4 regions of the Streptomyces sp. NBC_01707 genome follow, and region 2 is predicted to be linked to each of the others. Evidence: riboswitches for the same ligand, from Rfam matches in the RefSeq annotation. Region 2 holds a riboswitch; each other region holds the start of a gene.
The links. A riboswitch is a leader RNA that binds a small molecule or an ion and turns the genes downstream of it on or off. The one in region 2 is predicted to bind cobalamin.
Positions count from the first base shown of each region.

Region 1: linked by a shared signal. The riboswitch ahead of OG963_RS08230 (CbtB domain-containing protein) and the one ahead of OG963_RS17385 (ribonucleoside-diphosphate reductase subunit alpha) in region 2 are both predicted to bind cobalamin.
Region 3: linked by a shared signal. The riboswitch ahead of OG963_RS30830 (prenyltransferase/squalene oxidase repeat-containing protein) and the one ahead of OG963_RS17385 (ribonucleoside-diphosphate reductase subunit alpha) in region 2 are both predicted to bind cobalamin.
Region 4: linked by a shared signal. The riboswitch ahead of OG963_RS33460 (cobalamin biosynthesis protein) and the one ahead of OG963_RS17385 (ribonucleoside-diphosphate reductase subunit alpha) in region 2 are both predicted to bind cobalamin.

Region 1 covers NZ_CP109190.1:1,788,532-1,792,678, reverse strand. Annotated here, with positions in the region: gene OG963_RS08250 (hypothetical protein) at 1-399, opposite strand, end outside; gene OG963_RS08245 (hypothetical protein) at 473-1,027, opposite strand; gene OG963_RS08240 (Asp23/Gls24 family envelope stress response protein) at 1,195-1,701, opposite strand; gene OG963_RS08235 (histidine phosphatase family protein) at 1,926-2,522, opposite strand; adenosylcobalamin (AdoCbl) riboswitch at 2,650-2,798, shown strand; gene OG963_RS08230 (CbtB domain-containing protein) at 2,802-3,020, shown strand; gene OG963_RS08225 (CbtA family protein) at 3,049-3,822, shown strand; gene OG963_RS08220 (GNAT family N-acetyltransferase) at 3,913-4,147, opposite strand, start outside.
Region 2 covers NZ_CP109190.1:3,883,437-3,887,583, reverse strand. Annotated here, with positions in the region: gene OG963_RS17390 (ribonucleotide-diphosphate reductase subunit beta) at 1-531, opposite strand, end outside; gene OG963_RS17385 (ribonucleoside-diphosphate reductase subunit alpha) at 531-2,927, opposite strand; cobalamin riboswitch at 3,071-3,209, opposite strand; gene OG963_RS17380 (N-acetyltransferase) at 3,250-3,750, opposite strand; gene mctP (monocarboxylate uptake permease MctP) at 3,951-4,147, opposite strand, start outside.
Region 3 covers NZ_CP109190.1:6,874,747-6,878,893, forward strand. Annotated here, with positions in the region: gene OG963_RS30820 (energy-coupling factor transporter transmembrane component T) at 1-161, opposite strand, end outside; gene OG963_RS30825 (SCO2322 family protein) at 158-805, opposite strand; gene OG963_RS30830 (prenyltransferase/squalene oxidase repeat-containing protein) at 847-2,112, opposite strand; cobalamin riboswitch at 2,222-2,355, opposite strand; gene OG963_RS30835 (MBL fold metallo-hydrolase) at 2,477-3,514, opposite strand; gene OG963_RS30840 (aldehyde dehydrogenase) at 3,734-4,147, shown strand, end outside.
Region 4 covers NZ_CP109190.1:7,461,783-7,465,929, forward strand. Annotated here, with positions in the region: gene OG963_RS33450 (putative cobaltochelatase) at 1-131, opposite strand, end outside; gene OG963_RS33455 (cobyric acid synthase) at 301-1,860, opposite strand; gene OG963_RS33460 (cobalamin biosynthesis protein) at 1,857-2,837, opposite strand; cobalamin riboswitch at 2,988-3,119, opposite strand; gene OG963_RS33465 (hypothetical protein) at 3,283-3,516, opposite strand; gene OG963_RS33470 (inorganic phosphate transporter) at 3,529-4,147, opposite strand, start outside.

The DNA.
Region 1 (4,147 bases), 2.1 Mb from region 2:
GAGCCCTTCCTTGCGGGCTGCGAACGACCGGGCCAGTGTCTGCATGACCTCGGCGACCAAGGCGTCGGCCGTACGGACGGCGTCCTGCGGATCGTCGACGAAGGCTGTCTGGACGGCCTGCCATTTGGACTTGAAGGCCTCGGCCTCCTCGGGACCGAGCAGCGGCTCGTTCTCCTGGCCCTGATCCGGCGCCGAAGCGTGCGGTGTGCCCGCCACGGGCTGCTCCGTGGACGGGGAACCCGCAGCGGCGTCCACAGTGGGCGCGGGAGCGTCCGCCGCTGCCGGCGGTGTTCCACGATCTGCGTCCCGGTCGTCCCGAGGCCGGGCGAGATCCTCGGTGCTGAGTCCCGCGTCGCTCGCGCTGCTGTGCTCGCCTGCTCCAATGTGTTCGCGCTGCATGCTTGTTCACCTCGTCCGAATGGGTTTCGACGGGATCTCGTTCGGTCGCCCGCAGGTTTGCGCGGGCGCCGGGTCAAGCGTGTTGCTGCCCCGGCCTGTCGCCGTCGGTGAGCAGGTCGTCGAAGAGTGCGCGGTAGTGCACCATCGCTCCCCGCAGTTCCTCGGTGGTCGTCTGCCGGCCCCCGGCTCGCGCATTGACTTCGTGGGCGGCGCGGTAATGCTCCAGCGTGCGCCCGTGTTCGACCGACAGGTCTTTCACCTGCTGCTCATAGTCCTGGGTCGGGTAGCCACGTTCCTTCATCAGCCGGGTCACCAGCTGGTCCGCCTCACCGACCGCCTCCTGCGGACGGTCCACGAAGTGCTCCTGCACGCTGTTCCACTCCTGCGCGTACTGCTGACGGGCAGTCGTGGGCAGCGGCTTCAGGTCGAGGTCGTCGTGCCGTTGCTCGCGTTCGCGCAGATCACGCTCGGCCGCCGTGCGGCTGTCACCGGATTCGACAGCGCGCTCGTACTCGGGTCCGAAGCGCTCTCGCAGATGACGCCGCCGAACGGCGAGCCGGACCATCACCGCGAGGGCGACAAGGACCACCACCACGACGACGATGGCAACAATGATTCCTGTGGACATCTGGTCCTCCGATCGAGGTCAGCCACATCCCCGTCATACGCGGCTGCCTCAGTGGCCGGGTGCCGGGCGGACATCCGACGGTCCCGGGAGACAACCGAGGTTTCAGGCCGACGACACGGCCGACGGTCACCCCCCTTCGACCAGGCGCGACCCGGTCCGGCGAGCCACTACACGACTCGCCTCTCCGGCACCTGCTCTTCCTCTTCCTCCTCGTCGGGCAGCTTCACGTCGGTCACCGTGATGTTGACCTCCACGACCTCCAGACCGGTCATCCGCTCGATGGCGGCGATCACTTCGGTCCGGACGTCGCTTGCGAGCTCGACGATCGGGAAGCCGTATTCGACGATGATCGACAGGTCGACGGCGGTCTGGACCTCACCGACCTCGACCTTGACGCCGCCGGTGACGGACCGACCTCCCGCTCCGGGCACTCGCTCCCGCACCGTCCCCATACCGCGGGTGAATCCCCCGCCCATGGCCTGGACTCCGGGGACGCTCCGGGCCGCCAGCCCGGCGATCTTCGCCACCACGCCGTCGGCGATCGTGGTACGCCCTCGTGCCCCGGGTTCCGTTCGGCGGTTTTCCCGGCGGTTTTCGCTCTGCGGTCCCGCGCCGTGCGTGGACCCGGATGGGCGGGTGGTCTCGGGCCGGCTCAGCTGCGTTTGATCGGTCATGGTCGGTCGCCCTTCCGAAGAGGAGGTGGGCTCGATCGCCTTGGCCATTTTACGTACGATTTGTCAGCATTGCTGTGCGGAGGGGATGAGGGGAGCAAGTCGTTGCGGGTCCGGCCTCGGGTGCCGCCCTCCGGGTCGGGGCAGGGGAGGCCGGAATCCGTCGTGACCCATGGTCGAGGGGGCGTTCATGATTCCGCGATCCATCACGGATACGGCTCCCCGGGTTACCGTCCGTGCGCCGTGGTGGGCTCGTCGGTTCCGATGCTCAGGGACCGCCCGCAACGCAGGTTCCAGCGCCCGGACCGACCGCTGAGCTCGGTCAGCGTCAGCGGAGCGACGTCCAACCGCCAGAACGCCTGCGGCGGAAGACCCAGCGCATGCACGATCGCGGCCCGCACAGCCGCGGGTTCGACCACGGCGAGCACGCCGCCGTCCTCGGCGCCCTCCCCGTGCAGCGAATCCAGCCAACCGCCCACCCGCGCATGCAGATCGAGCAACGACTCACCGTCGTGCGGGGCAGCCGAAGGGTCGGACAGCCAGGCCGACACCGCCTCCGGCTCGTCCTGGCTCACCTGCGCCAGCCGTTGTCCGCGCCAGCGTCCCAAGTCCCAGCCGCGAAGGGCGGGTTCGGGCTCGGACCGCAGCCCCAACGCCTTGGCGGTCCCGGTGCACCGCTCGTCCGAACCGTGCACCCGGCGGTCAGCGGCAGGCACCGCGGCCGCGGCCGCACGCGCCCGCCGGACGCCGGACGCGTCGAGCGGGGCGTCGCCGTCGAAGCGGGCCTCGCGCAGCGCCGCGTTGAGCGCCGGTGAGATCAACATCACCCGTACCGTGAACACCCGCGTCAACTCCCTGAACTGTGGCCCCTTCGGTAAGCACACCATGGCATCCAGGGCCGTGGGGTGGGCAGATGGTGCCATGGCGGCGGGGTGCACCCAGGCGGTATGGTCGCGACGAACATGACGACGGTGTGATGGAAGTCCGGTGAGAATCCGGCACGGTCGCGCCACTGTGAACCCGTATCCGTACGGGAAGTCAGACCCGGCACCGTCGTCTCAGGCACCACGATCGGGACGCGTGTTCCCCCAGGAGGTTCTGCCATGGCACAGACTGCTGCCCCCGCCGCCGTCGCATCACCCGCCATCACCCCCATCTCGCTGAAGGCGATTGCCCCGTGGGCGGTCTTCTTCGGCATTCTCATGCTCGTCCTGCTGTACTTCGTCGGCGCCGAGCAGGGCGCCACCGCGGTCATCTCCGGCGAGGGTGTCCACGAGTGGGTCCACGACGGTCGCCACCTGCTCGGTTTCCCCTGCCACTGACATACCGCGCAAGCCAGGGGAACCCCTCATGAACTCCATATCCGTCAGAGCCCTGCTGGTCCGCGGCATGCTGGCCGGCCTCGTCGCGGGTGCGCTCGCACTTGCCGTCGCCTACTTCCTCGGAGAGTCGCGGGTCGACGCGGCGATCGCTCTCGAAGAGGCGCACAGCCACGACCACGGCGGCGGCGAGGAACTCGTCAGCCGTGCCATGCAGTCCACGGCCGGCCTCGCCACCGGTGTCCTCGTCTTCGGCGTGGCCGTCGGCGGTATCGCCGCGCTCGTCTTCTGCTACGCCCTCGGCCGCATCGGCAGGTTCGGCCCGCGGGCCACGGCCGCACTGATCGCGTTCGGCGCCCTGCTGACCGTGTATGTCGTGCCGTTCCTCAAGTACCCGGCCAACCCGCCGGCCGTCGGCAACCCCGACACGATCGGCCAACGCACCGCCATGTTCTTCCTCATGGTCGCTCTCAGTGTGCTGCTCGCCGTTGCGGCCGTCATCCTCGGCAAGCGGCTGGCTCCACGCCTGGGCAACTGGAACGCGTCGATCGCCGCATCCGCCGGCTACGTCCTCGTCATCGGGCTCGCGTACGCCTTCCTGCCCTCGTTCAACGAGGTCGGAAAGGACTTCCCGGCCGGCCTGCTGTGGGAGTTCCGCCTCGCCACCCTCGCCGTTCAGGCCACGCTCTGGACCACTTTCGGTCTGTTCTTCGGCTATCTGACCGAACGGCTGCTGGTGTCGGGACCGGAGCCGGTCCCGACAGGGGGCGGCACGGCATCCCGCACGGCCACCGCCGCCGGCTGACCGGCCGAGAACGCCACTACGACCGACCCCGCCAGGAGCCGCCTGGCGGGGTCGGTCGTGGTAGGGGTCCGACCGCCCGGGTGTCGGGCGTCACGACGGACGTGGAGCGGAGACCTGGGGAGAAGATGAGGACCCGGCGGCTTCGTCCGTCGCACTCGCTCCGCCCCCGCGTTCGGCCGCCGATCCGGCCGGCCAGTCGATCCGGTAGTGCCTCAGCAGGTCGTCCTCCCCGACGAGGCGCATGCCGGCTGCTGCCATGACGTGCTGGGACGCGGCGTTGTCGAGGTCGGCGTCGCCCTTGACCGACGCGACACCCGAGGCACGG
Region 2 (4,147 bases):
GCACGCCGCGAAGCAGATCAGGTTCAGCAGGAAGCGACGCCGGTCGGCCTTCGTCTCCAGCCGCTCGATCTTCTCGACCGAGTCCATCCACTTGAAGCAGAACTGCGCCTTCTCGCGGATGGACGGGATCTCCTCGACGGCGTCGAACGCCGCCGCGCGGTCGTCCGGGTCGGGCAGATAGGTGTCGAGCAGCGTCAGATAGAACTGGACGTGCACGGCCTCCTCGAAGAGCTGCCGCGACAGATACAGCCGCGCCTCGGGGGAGTTGATGTGCTTGTACAGCGTCAGCACGAGGTTGTTCGACACGATCGAGTCGCCGGTCGCGAAGAACGCGACCAGCCGGCCGATCATGTGCTGCTCGCCGGGGGACAGCTTGGCGAGGTCGGCCACGTCGGAGTGGAGGTCGACCTCCTCGACGGTCCAGGTGTTCTTGATCGCATCGCGGTAGCGCTCGTAGAAGTCCGGGTAGCGCATGGGCCGCAGGGTCAGTTCGAAGCCCGGGTCGAGCAGGTTCTTCTCGGTGTTGCTCATTACTGGCAGGCCTCGCAGGACTCGGGGTTTTCGAGGGAGCAGGCGATCGCGTCCGCGTCGGGAGCCGCCGCCTGCTGTACGGGAATGGGGACGGCGGCCGCGGCCTGGCCGGATGCCGCGCGGGCGATCCGGGTCGCCGGGCGCGAGCGCAGGTAGTACGTCGTCTTCAGCCCCTGCTTCCAGGCGTACGCGTACATCGAGGAGAGCTTGCCGATCGTCGGCGTCTCCAGGAACAGGTTCAGCGACTGGCTCTGGTCGAGGAACGGCGTACGAGCCGCGGCCATGTCGATCAGTCCGCGCTGCGGGATCTCCCATGCCGTGCGGTACAACGCCCGTACGTCCTCCGGGATCCAGGCGAACCCCTGCACCGAGCCGCTCGCCTCGCGCAGTGCCTCACGGGTCCGTGCGTCCCACACGCCGAGCTTCTTCAGCTCGTCCACCAGGTACGCGTTGACCTGGAGGAACTCACCGCTGAGCGTCTCGCGCTTGAAGAGGTTGGAGACCTGCGGCTCGATGCACTCGTACACCCCGGCGATCGAGGCGATCGTGGCGGTCGGCGCGATGGCCAGCAGCAGCGAGTTGCGCATACCGGTCTTCGCGATCCGGGCGCGCAGCGCGTCCCAGCGCTCCGGCCAGGTCAGCTCGGTGGCGTAGTGGTCGGGGTGCAGCACACCGCGGGCGGCGCGGGTCTCGGACCAGGCGGGCAGCGGTCCGGACCGCTCGGCGAGGTCGCAGGACGCCTCGTACGCGGCGAGCATGATCCGCTCGGAGATCTTCGTGGAGAGCGCGCGGGCCTCGGCGGAGTCGAACGGCAGCCGCAGCTGGAAGAAGACGTCCTGGAGCCCCATCGCGCCCAGACCCACCGGGCGCCAGCGGGCATTGGACCGGCCGGCCTGCTCGGTCGGGTAGAAGTTGATGTCGACGACCCGGTCGAGGAACGTCACGGCGGTACGGACGGTGGAGTCCAGCCGCTCCCAGTCGATCTCACCGTCGGCCACGAACGCCCCGAGATTGACCGAACCGAGGTTGCAGACGGCCGTCTCGCCGTCGTCGGTGACTTCGAGGATCTCGGTGCACAGGTTCGACGAGTGGACGACGCGGCCCGGCTCGGCGGTCTGGTTCGCGGTCCGGTTGGAGGCGTCCTTGAAGGTCATCCAGCCCTGACCGGTCTGCGCGAGGGTCCGCATCATCCGGCCGTACAGCTCACGCGCCGGCATCGACTTGCGGGCCAGGCCCTTGGCCTCGGCGGCCCGGTACGCGGCGTCGAACTCGTCGCCCCACAGGTCGACCAGCTCGGGCACGTCGGCGGGCGAGAACAGCGACCAGTCGCTGTCCGAGTCGACCCGGCGCATGAACTCGTCCGGGATCCAGTGCGCCAGGTTGAGGTTGTGCGTACGCCGCTGGTCCTCACCGGTGTTGTCGCGCAGCTCCAGGAACTCCTCGATGTCCGCGTGCCACGTCTCCAGGTAGACGGCCGCGGCGCCCTTGCGACGGCCGCCCTGGTTCACCGCGGCGACCGAGGCGTCGAGTGTCTTCAGGAACGGCACGATGCCGTTGGAGTGCCCGTTGGTGCCGCGGATCAGTGAACCGCGGGCGCGGATCCGGGAGTACGAGAGGCCGATGCCGCCCGCGTGCTTGGAGAGCCGTGCCACCTGGTGGTAGCGGTCGTAGATCGAGTCGAGCTCGTCCAGCGGCGAGTCCAGCAGGTAGCAGGAGGACATCTGGGGGTGCCGGGTGCCGGAGTTGAAGAGCGTGGGCGAGGAAGGAAGGTAGTCGAGGCGGCTCATCAGGCCGTACAGCGAGGCGACCTCGTCCAGCGCGCGCGCCGAGTCGTCCTCGGCGAGACCGGCCGCGACCCGCAGCATGAAGTGCTGGGGCGTCTCGATGACCTGACGGGTGTGCGGGTGGCGCAGCAGATAGCGGCTGTGCAGCGTCCGCAGCCCGAAGTAGCCGAACCGGTCGTCGGCGCCGTCGGCGAGCGACTGCTCGACCAGCGCGTCGAGCTCGGCCGCGTGGAGCGTCACGAACGCGGCCGTGCGGTCCGCGATCAGACCCTCGCGGTGGCCGACGGCGACCGAGGCGGAGAAGGACACCGCGCCCTGACCGGCCGCCTCGTCCGCGATGGTGCGGGTGAGGAGGCGGGCGGCGAGCCGGGAGTACGCGGGGTCCTCGGAGATCAGACCCGCGGCGGCCTCGGTGGCCAGCGAACGCAGCTCTGCTTCGTCCGACCGGGCGTTGCGGCCGCGCAGCGCGGCGGCGGCGACGCGACCGGGGTCGGTGTCGGGCAGATCGACGGTGAGGTCGGTCAGGGTCCGCAGCAGTGCGGTCCCGGGTCCGTCGTTCGTGGTTCCCGTGGACTCGGCGACTGAAGCCGGATCGGCTGGCGCGATGGTCATGTGGTGCTCTCCCTCGCTCGGCTCGGGGCCGGGCGGGGAGCGGGGGCAGCCGGGCAGAGGCGTGCCCGGGAAAGGGGGCAGCACTCCGTGCGGCGTCCACCGGCCCATCCGCGAGGCCCGGACGTCTGGGCGTCCGGTTCGGTCGAGCCGGACGCGCTGTCGGCAGGTCCTCGGACTTACAGGGTGCGCAAAAGTACACCGATCACACCGTTGCGGGACAGTTCCGGATTCCCACCGGATTTCCCTGCGGCGACAGCGAGCACGAGCATACATGTGGGGGCCGCCCGTTGAGGCAGCCCCCACATGTTGTGTCGTTCGGGGTTCACAGGGTGAGACTGTAGGTGAGCAGCTTGAGGCCTGGGATGGGATACCAGTCGCGCTCCGGGGTCCGTACGAAGCCCAGGCGACGGTAGATCCGGTGGGCGGCGAGCATGGTCGACTGCGTCGACAGGACGAGCCGTGCGACGCCGTCGGTACCCCGTGCACGGTCGATACAGGCCCGTACGAGCGCCTCGCCCGCCCCGAGGCCACGCGCCTCCCGCGCGACGGCGAGCATCCGGAATTCGGCCTCGTCGGGGCCGGCGATGTCGGCCCACGGGTTGCCGGGCGGTGCGTATGTCACGCCGCCCAGTACCCGGCCGTCGGCACCGACCGCGACGAGCACGTCGGCCTCGGCGGCGCGGCGCGGCACGTCGCGGAGCTGCTCGGCATACGGGTCCTCGGTACCGAGGTCGAGCAGGCCGTCGTCGAGGTACGCGTATGCGGTGATCTCGCCGAGGAGGCGGTGCTCGGTGGAGTCGACGGCCCTGATCGATATGTCCATGGCGGAAGTGTGCCGTACGGGGACGGGGCCCGGGGGAAGCTGCCCGGGTACGGCCAGGGGTGCCGGTTCTGTACGGAACCGATGTGGCCCGGCCGGCGACGGATTCTTCCTCCGTCGCCGGCCGGGCCACATCTCTCGACTGCCGTGCACGCCCAGGGCTTGCCGTTCGGGTCAGGCTCGCCCGACCCGAACGGAAGACCCTAGTTGGTCGACGGGCTCGTGTCGGGCGACGCGGCCGGCTCAGGCCTGGCCAGCGGGAGTTCGACCTTCACGCCCGGGTCGCCCGCGTCCGCCGTGTAGTCGGCCGGTGACGTCTCGTCGATTCCTGCCGGGGCCTTCACCGCGTTCAGGACGAACGTCAGCACCACCGTCACCACCACGTTCAGCACGAACGCGG
Region 3 (4,147 bases), 3.0 Mb from region 2:
ACGAGCAGCCCGAGCAGCAGTGGATTGCTGGTCCGGGAGGCGGCGGTGGCCAGCCCGAGCGCCCACAGCCACCAGGCCCCGGCGGGCACGGCGTTGCTGCGGGTCGCCTCGGGGGCGCGCAGGGCAGGGACCGGCCGGGCCGGGCCGGCGGAGACGGTCATCCTCGGCGGCGGCGGGCCTGCACGACCGCGGCGACGCCGAGCAGAAGGACGGCGGCGACACCGGCGAGCACCCCGGCGGACGGACCGCCGCGGCCGCTCCCCGGGCGGGCCGAGGCGGACGGGCTCGCGGGCGCCTGCGACGTACCGTCGGCGTGCCCAGTGCCGGAGACCTGGTCACCGCAGCCCGAGGCCGGATAGCCGGAGATCGCGCAGAGCAGCGCCTCGCTGCTGTAGCGCAGCGGCTTGGCCACGGAAGCGAGGGCCTCCGCGGCGCTCGCGTCCTCGGCGACCTGCGCGCATGCGGTACGCGGCGCCGGTGGCGTCTCCCCGTCAGGTGCGTCCGCGGCCGTGCCGGGGTCGATGACGAGCGCGATCCGCTTGGTGCCGTCCTTGGCGGGGGTGTCCGCACAGATCGTCGCGAATTCGGGGGCGCGGCGCGGCTTCGCCGAGTCCTGGGAGTCCTCGCTCACCGAGAACCGGAAGCCCTGCACCGCACCGTCGTCGGGCCGGACCAGCGACGGGCCCTGGGTGGCGTACGCCCAGTTCGTCCCCTTGCCCTCCCAGAACGACCAGTAGCGGTAGCCGGCCGCGTGCGCGGTGCCGGCGCCGAGCACGGTCAGGACGGCGCCGAGAACGAGCAGCAGGGCGCCCGTCGCCGGCCACCCGGATCGATTCCCCGCCCGGTTCACAGCTGCGGGGTCTTCCGGCGGCTGCTGATGAGGAAGCCGACGCCGGCACCGGCGGCGAGACCGATACCGACGAGCCACCACACGCCGAGCCCGGCGTCGTCGCTGGTGCCGTCCTGTGCCGCGTAGTCGCTGCTGGCCGGCGAGGGTGTGTGGACGGCGGCCGGCTTCGGTCCGGTCGCGCTCAGCCGCTCGACGAGGTCGACACCGCCGAAGTCGCGGGCATCGGCACCGGTCGTGTGGGCGGCCACGACCAACTGGGCGTAGGCGGCGGGGCCGTTCTCGGCCGCCCAGGGCGCGGCGTTCTTCTTCAGCCAGCCGAGCGCGTCGGCCGCCTTGTCCTGGTGGCCTGCGGCGGCCAGGGCGACGACCGCGTCCGCGGTGTTGCCGAAGTCGGGCTGCTCGGTGGTGTCGGTGGTGCCCGGCATCGGGGGCTGGTTCAGGTGGCCGGTCTTCGCGAGGGCACCCGCGAGATAGTGGGCACCGTTCTGGGCGGCCTGCTCGGGCTTGACGACGGCGCCCTTGTGGCAGGTGGGCGCCTTGTCCTCGGACGCGGAATTGTTCCAGGCGGCCAGCCCCTTGCCCATGGAACCGAGCACACCGGCCGCGGTGGCGTCCGCGTTGGCGACGAGCTTGCCGGCCTTGTCGGGCTGGTACGCGAACGCGCCGCCGTCCTTGCCGCCGCACGGGATCGCCAGCGCGAGCAGCGCGTCGTACGGCGTCCTGCCGCCCTTGGTCGTCACATCGCCGAGCCGCTCGCCCCGCTTGGCCAGGGCGCCGATCACGATCGAGGTGGAGTTGGCGTCGCTGGGCGAGCCCGGGTTGTAACCCCAGCCGCCGTCCTCGTTCTGCACGGACTTCAGCCAGGCGACCCCGTTGTCGGCGGCGTCGCCGTGTCCGCCGACCTCGGCGAGTGCCTGGACCGCGGCGGCGGTGGCGTTGGTGTCCGTCATGGTCTTCGCGTCGCACGGCTTTCCGGCATCGGCGCGGTACGAGGCGTAGGCGCCGCTGTCGCACTGCTGGGCGACCAGCCAGTCGACGGCCGCGGCCGCGGGGGTGACCCCTTCGAGCCGCTGGGCGATGAAGGCCAGCGACTGCCTCCAGACCCCGTCGTACGTCGGGTCCTTGGTGCCGTACAGCCCGGACGGCAGTGCGACGGACGGGGTGGGCGACGGCGACGGCGCCGCCACCGCGGCCGGGGCAGCGGCCGCACAGAGCACGGTGGCGGTGGCGGCGAGCGTTGCTGCGGTGCGGCGAACGGTCATGGTGGGCTGGGCCTCTCCTGCGGTGGGAACCGGGCACAGGCACACTCAGGCACCAGGCTCCGGCCCCGTATGCCTCGACGGTGCCGGTCACCGGGGTTCCGGTGACGCGAGCCGGTCACGACCGCGGACAGGGCATTCCGACTCACCGCTGTGTCAGCGGCTCACGGTTGCGTGGTCAGTGCCGGATTCGCACCGGCTTCCCCCTGAACGGGCATGATGACGACTCCGACACTCTACCGGTGCGTAGCCCGCCCCTCCGGGCGGAGGGCCGCCCGGAACAGCGACGTACGTCACCCGTGGGGCCGGGCGGGACGCGGCGGTGGGAGAGGCCGGTGCCGGAGGGGATCGCCGGTCGGCGAACCCCTCACACGGCGACGTACGTCACCGGGTCGCTCCCCGTCATCGCCTCCGCGCGCCCCAGCTTCACCAGTCGGCGGACGTGCGCCTCGGCCTCGGAGACCGCGATGTTCCGTGAGCCGTGCGGGATCTGCTCCCACGGCCGGTTCCACTCCATCCGCTCCGCCAGCTGCCACGGCGTGAGCGGGGTGGCGAGCAGCGCGAGCAGGCCGGTCAGCCGCTCCTCGTGGTGGTCGAGGAGTTCCTGTACGCGCCTGGCCGCGTCCGGGAACGCGTGCTGGTGGGCGGGCAGCACCTCGGCGACCCCCAGCCGGCCGATGCGCTCCAGCGAGTCGAGATAGTCGCCCAGCGGGTCGGTGACGGTCGCATCGTCCGGGTCCTCGTACAGCCCGATGTGCGGGCTGATCCCGGGCAGCAGATGGTCGCCGGAGAAGAGCCGGCCGCGACCGGGCAGGTTCGCCGGGTGGTCCTCCTCCAGATGCAGGCAGACATGGCCGGGGGTGTGGCCCGGTGTCCAGACCGCCCGGAGCCGGCGGCCCGCCAGGTCGAGCAGTTCGCCGGGGACGATCTCGCGGTCCGGGAGTGCGGCGCGCAGGCCGGGCAGGGTGCGCATCCGGCCGGTGGCGCGGGCGGCGCGCAGTGGGGCGAGGTGCTCCTCGGGGGCGCCGACCGCGGTGAGTTTCGTCGCCAGGTAGGTGAGCCAGGTGCCCGGTTCGGACTCGCGGGTGCGGCGCACGATCGCGGTGTCCGCGGCGTGCATCGCGATCCACGCCCCGGATGATTCGCGGACCTGGCCGGAGAGGCCGTGGTGGTCGGGGTGGTGGTGGGTGATGACCACGCCATGGATGTCGGTGATGGCGACTCCGACGGTGCTGAGGCCCGCGACCAGGGTGTCCCAGGCCTCCGGGTCGTCCCAGCCGGTGTCGATCAGCACCGGGCCGCGGCCGGTGTCCAGGACGTGCACCAGAGTGTGGCCGAGCGGGTTGTCCGGGATGGGGACCTTGATGGACCACACGCCGCCGCCGTGCTCGGTCACCTGTGTCATGAGGTCCCCATCTCTCGTCCCGGCATGCGGCTGTGCTGCGCCGCATCCACTGTAACGAGAACTCGTTCCAGTAGTAGCCCTGGTCGACTATTCACCCGAGGTCGATCGCCGTCGGATCCGTGGACTCCTGGAACTGGAACTGGTATCAGTTCTGACGCGGAGTCAGGTATGGAGTCAGGTGCGGAGTCGGTACGTGCCGGGTCGCGGGAGGCAGCAGCCATGACCGAGCTTGTCGAACACGGAAAACTGTTCATCGGCGGGGAGTTGGTCGATCCGCTCGGCCAGGACGTCATCGAGGTGATATCGCCCCACACCGAGCAGGTCATCGGCCGGGTGCCGCATGCCTGTGAGGCGGACGTGGACCGCGCTGTCGACGCCGCCCGCCGGGCCTTCGACGAAGGGCCCTGGCCCCGGGCCTCCCTCGACGAGCGGATCGAGGTGATCACGCGGATCAAGGACGCGTTCGCCGTGCGGTACGAGGAGATCGCCCGCGTCATCAGTTCCGAGAACGGAACCCCGTACAGCTCCAGTGTGATGGTGCAGGCACTCGCCGCGATGATGGTGTGGGACGCGGCGATCACCGTCGCCCGTACCTTCCCGTACGAGGAACGGCGCGACGGCGTCCTCGGGCCG
Region 4 (4,147 bases), 3.6 Mb from region 2:
GTGGACTTGGCGGTCCCCTTCTCCCCACGCACGAGCACACCACCGACAGCGGGCGATACGGCGTTCAGCAACAAACCGAGCCGCAGATCGTCCTGCCCGACGATGGCGGTAAAGGGATACGGGGTACTCACAAAGCCTCCTCGACGACGTCATCCATCCAAGAACCGGCGCCCCGTCCGGGCCCACCGTCCCGCGTGCCCGGGCGGCTGCTCAGCCCGGTCCGCGCCTGAGGCCCGGGGGCGGAGCCCCGGTCACGGGGAGCGGCGGATACGGGAGAAGAGCCCGCCGCAGGCGTCCCTCTCACGCCGACCCCCCAGCCACCCCGGCGCCACGCACCCCACGGGCCGCCGGCACCTCCGGGGCACCGGGGCCCACGAAGGGCAGTCCTTCCGGCACCCCCGCCTCGATCAGCCGCATCAGCGCCCCCGTGTCCGCATGCTCCTCGATCAGATCCCCCAGCCGGTCCAACTGTTCCTCCCGCAGCGCCCCGAAACTCGTGTCCGGCGCCGGCACGAACCGCCGCCCGGCAGCCTCCGCGACCTGCACCAGGAACCGTCGCCGGAAGCCATCGCTCTCCAGCGAGCCGTGCCAGTGCGTCCCCCACACCGCACCTACCCGGCACCCGTCCAGGAACGGCTCGCCGCCCCGCACATCGGCGACCCCGTGATGGATCTCGTACCCCTCCACCGGCTCCCCGAGCGCCGAACCGACCGGCCGGGCCAGGGTCTTCTCCCGGTCGAACCGGATCCGTACCGGAAGCAGCCCGAGCCCGTCGACCTGCCCGGCCCGCGACTCCACCTCGTCCTCGATGCGCTCACCGAGCACCTGGAACCCACCGCAGATACCGAGCACCGGACGCCCCTGCGCAGCCCGGCGCAGCAGCGCGTCGGCCAGCCCCCGTTCGCGCAGCCAGGCCAGCGCCTTCACCGTGCCGCGCGTGCCGGGCACGATCACCAGGTCCGCGTCGGCCAGCTCCTCCGCCCGGTCCACGAACCGCACCACCACACCCGGTTCGGCGGCCAGCGCGTCCACATCGGTGAAGTTCGACATCAGCGGCACCGCGCACACCGCGACCCGCAGCACGTCCTCGCCGTGCGGCGGCGCGACGACCGACTCGCGTACGGCTCCGCGCAGCGAGACCCGCAGTCCGTCCTCCTCGTCGATGCCCAGGCCATGGGCGAACGGCAGCACCCCGTACGTCGGCCGCCCGGTCAGGCCGTGCAGCATGTCGAGCCCCGGCTCCAGCAGCGAGACGTCGCCGCGGAACTTGTTGACCAGATAGCCAGCGATCAGCGCCTGGTCCTCGGCGCTGAGCAGCGCCGTCGTACCGAAGAAGGAGGCGAAGACACCGCCGCGGTCGATGTCGCCGACGACGACCACCGGGAACCGCGCGGCCCGCGCGATCCCCATGTTCACGATGTCGGTGCGGCGCAGATTGATCTCGGCCGGGCTGCCCGCGCCCTCGCAGATCACCGCGTCGTACGTGCTCCGAAGCTGCTCCAGACAGTCCACGACCGTGGAGAGCAGCGACTCCTGCCGCCCCCCGTGGTAGCCGCGTGCGCTCATCTCGCCCACCGGCCTGCCCATCAGGACGACCTGGCTGGAGCGGTCGCTGCCGGGCTTGAGCAGCACCGGGTTCATCAGCGCGGTCGGCTCCACCCGGGCCGCCTGGGCCTGCATCGCCTGCGCACGCCCGATCTCCGCGCCCTCGCGCGTGACGAACGAGTTCAGCGACATGTTCTGCGCCTTGAACGGCGCGACCTTCACCCCCTGGCGCACCAGCCAGCGGCAGATGCCTGCCGTGACGACGCTCTTGCCCGCGTCCGACGTGGTTCCGGCGACCAGCAGTCCGCCGCTCATTCTCCGCTCCGTCCCGCGGCGGGGCGCCGCCCCGTGGACGACCGCCGTCCCGCGATCAGCCGGCCCGCCGCGCACACGCCGAGGGCCAGCACCCCCACCCGGCGCGACAACCGCACCGCGCGCTCGATGTCCTCGGTCCGCACCGCACGGCCGGCCGCGCCGTTCAGCACCGGCCGGTGCTCGACACGGCCGCCGTACGCGAGGGTCCCGCCGAGCCGTACGCCGAGCGCGCCCGCGAACGAGGCCTCCACCGGCCCGGCGTTGGGGCTCGGGTGCTTGCCGGCGTCGGCCCGCCAGGCCCGTACCGCCCGACGCGGATGCCCCCCGGCGGCCACGGCGAGCGCGGCCGTGAGCCGGGCGCCGGGCCAGCCCACGACGTCGTCCAGCCGGGCCGAGGCCCAGCCGTAGCGCAGATGGCGGGGTGATCTGTGCCCGACCATGGCGTCGAGGGTGTTGACGGCCCGGAAGGCGACGAGTCCGGGCACGCCGCCCAGCGCGCCCCACACCAGCGCGCCGACCACCGCGTCGGAGGTGTTCTCGGCGACGGACTCCACCACGGCGCGGGCGATCTGCGGCCCGTCGAGGGAGTGCGGGTCGCGGCCGCACAGATGGGGGAGCCGCTCACGGGCCAGTGCGATGTCACCCGCCGCCAGCGCGCCGCCGATGGCGCGGGCCTCCCGACCCAGCGACGTGCCGCCGACGACCGACCAGGTGGCTGCCGCGGTGAGGGCGACGGATGCGGCGGGACGACCGCGCACGGCACGGGCGGCCAGCGCGGCTCCGGCCGCGGCGCCCCCGGCGCAGACCAGGGTGTGCAGTGCGCCCCACCCGCGGTGGTCGCGCCACAGGCGGCGCTCGACGGCCGCGGCGGCCCGTCCGAACGCGGCGACCGGATGCCGTCGGCGGGGATCACCGAGGAGCTGATCGCCGATCAGACCGGCCGTGGCGCCGTACGCGAAGATGCGGTCGGCTCGCACCGCTCAGCCGGCCGTTGCGCCTCGAAGGACCTTCGTACAGCCGGCTCCCGGTGGGAGCGACACAGAAACGGACGACGACGCACGGCAGCCGGGCATGGCGATATGTCCTCACTCAGGGTCCGCGCCCTGGTTCGACGTGACCGGCGGCGAGAGTCTCCTGGCTCCCGGATCCGCAGTTCCCCCGGCCTTCCAGCCCGCCTGCGCGAGCCGTGACTTCCGGTGTGGGGGACTGCTCCCCGGTGACAGTGGCGGGACCGCGCCGGATTCGCACCGGCTTCCTCTGCTGTCGCCGTAAATGGCTCCGGCAGTCCACCACGCTCCGCGAATGTCCGTCAACCTGGCCTTGACCTGCGGCGGCGCAGTGTGCGCAGACGCACATCGGGCCGGACACACGCGAGGTGTGTCCGGCCCGATGGGACCCCGATGACGGAGTGCGGTCGGTCGCTCAGGCGACGATCAGATAGATCCCGTACGCGACCGCGGCCGCGCAGAGCCCGAAGCAGAGGTAGGCGCCGGTGCGGGCGAGTACCAGGGAGCCCGAGCCGGAGCCGCCCTGCGCGGCCGGTTCCGGCTGCTTGGAGAGGCCGACGATGCCCAGGGTGAAGAGGCCCACCAGCGCCACGGTGACGACGAGTGAGACGCCGAAGACGGAGCCGAGAGCTGCCCAGTCGATGTTCATGGTGATCTGTCCTTACACCGTGGCGGGCCGCGCCGGATCGGCGACGGTTCCGGCCGGGGCCGGGATGGTGGACTTGAGGTCCGTGGCTGCGGTCGCGTCCGCCGTGGTGGCCGGAGCCGCGGCCCCGGTGGGCGGCGGGGTGACGGCCGCGATGGCGGTGGTGATGACACCAGCCGGCTCGGCGGCGGGAGCGACATCGCCGTGACCGACCGGCTTGCGGCGGGACAGCAGCCAGATGGCGGCGGACCCGCCGATCAGCAGCATGGCGACGACGACGACACCCCAGGTGCCCTGCTTGGTGAGGAACTCCGCACCCGCACCGACCAGACCGGCGGCCGGCAGGGTCAGGCCCCAGGCCACGAACATCCGGGTCGCGGTGGACCAGCGGACCACACCGCCCCGACGGCCCAGGCCCGCACCCATCACGGCCCCGGAGCAGGACTGGGTGGTGGAGAGGGAGAAGCCGAGGTGCGAGGAGGCCAGGATGACCGTGGCCGCGCTGGTCTGGGCGGCGAAGCCCTGCGGCGGCTTGAGTTCGGTGAGGCCACTGCCCATGGTGCGGATGATGCGCCAGCCGCCGAGGTAGGTGCCGAGCGCGATGGCCATACCCGCGGAGACGATGACCCAGACC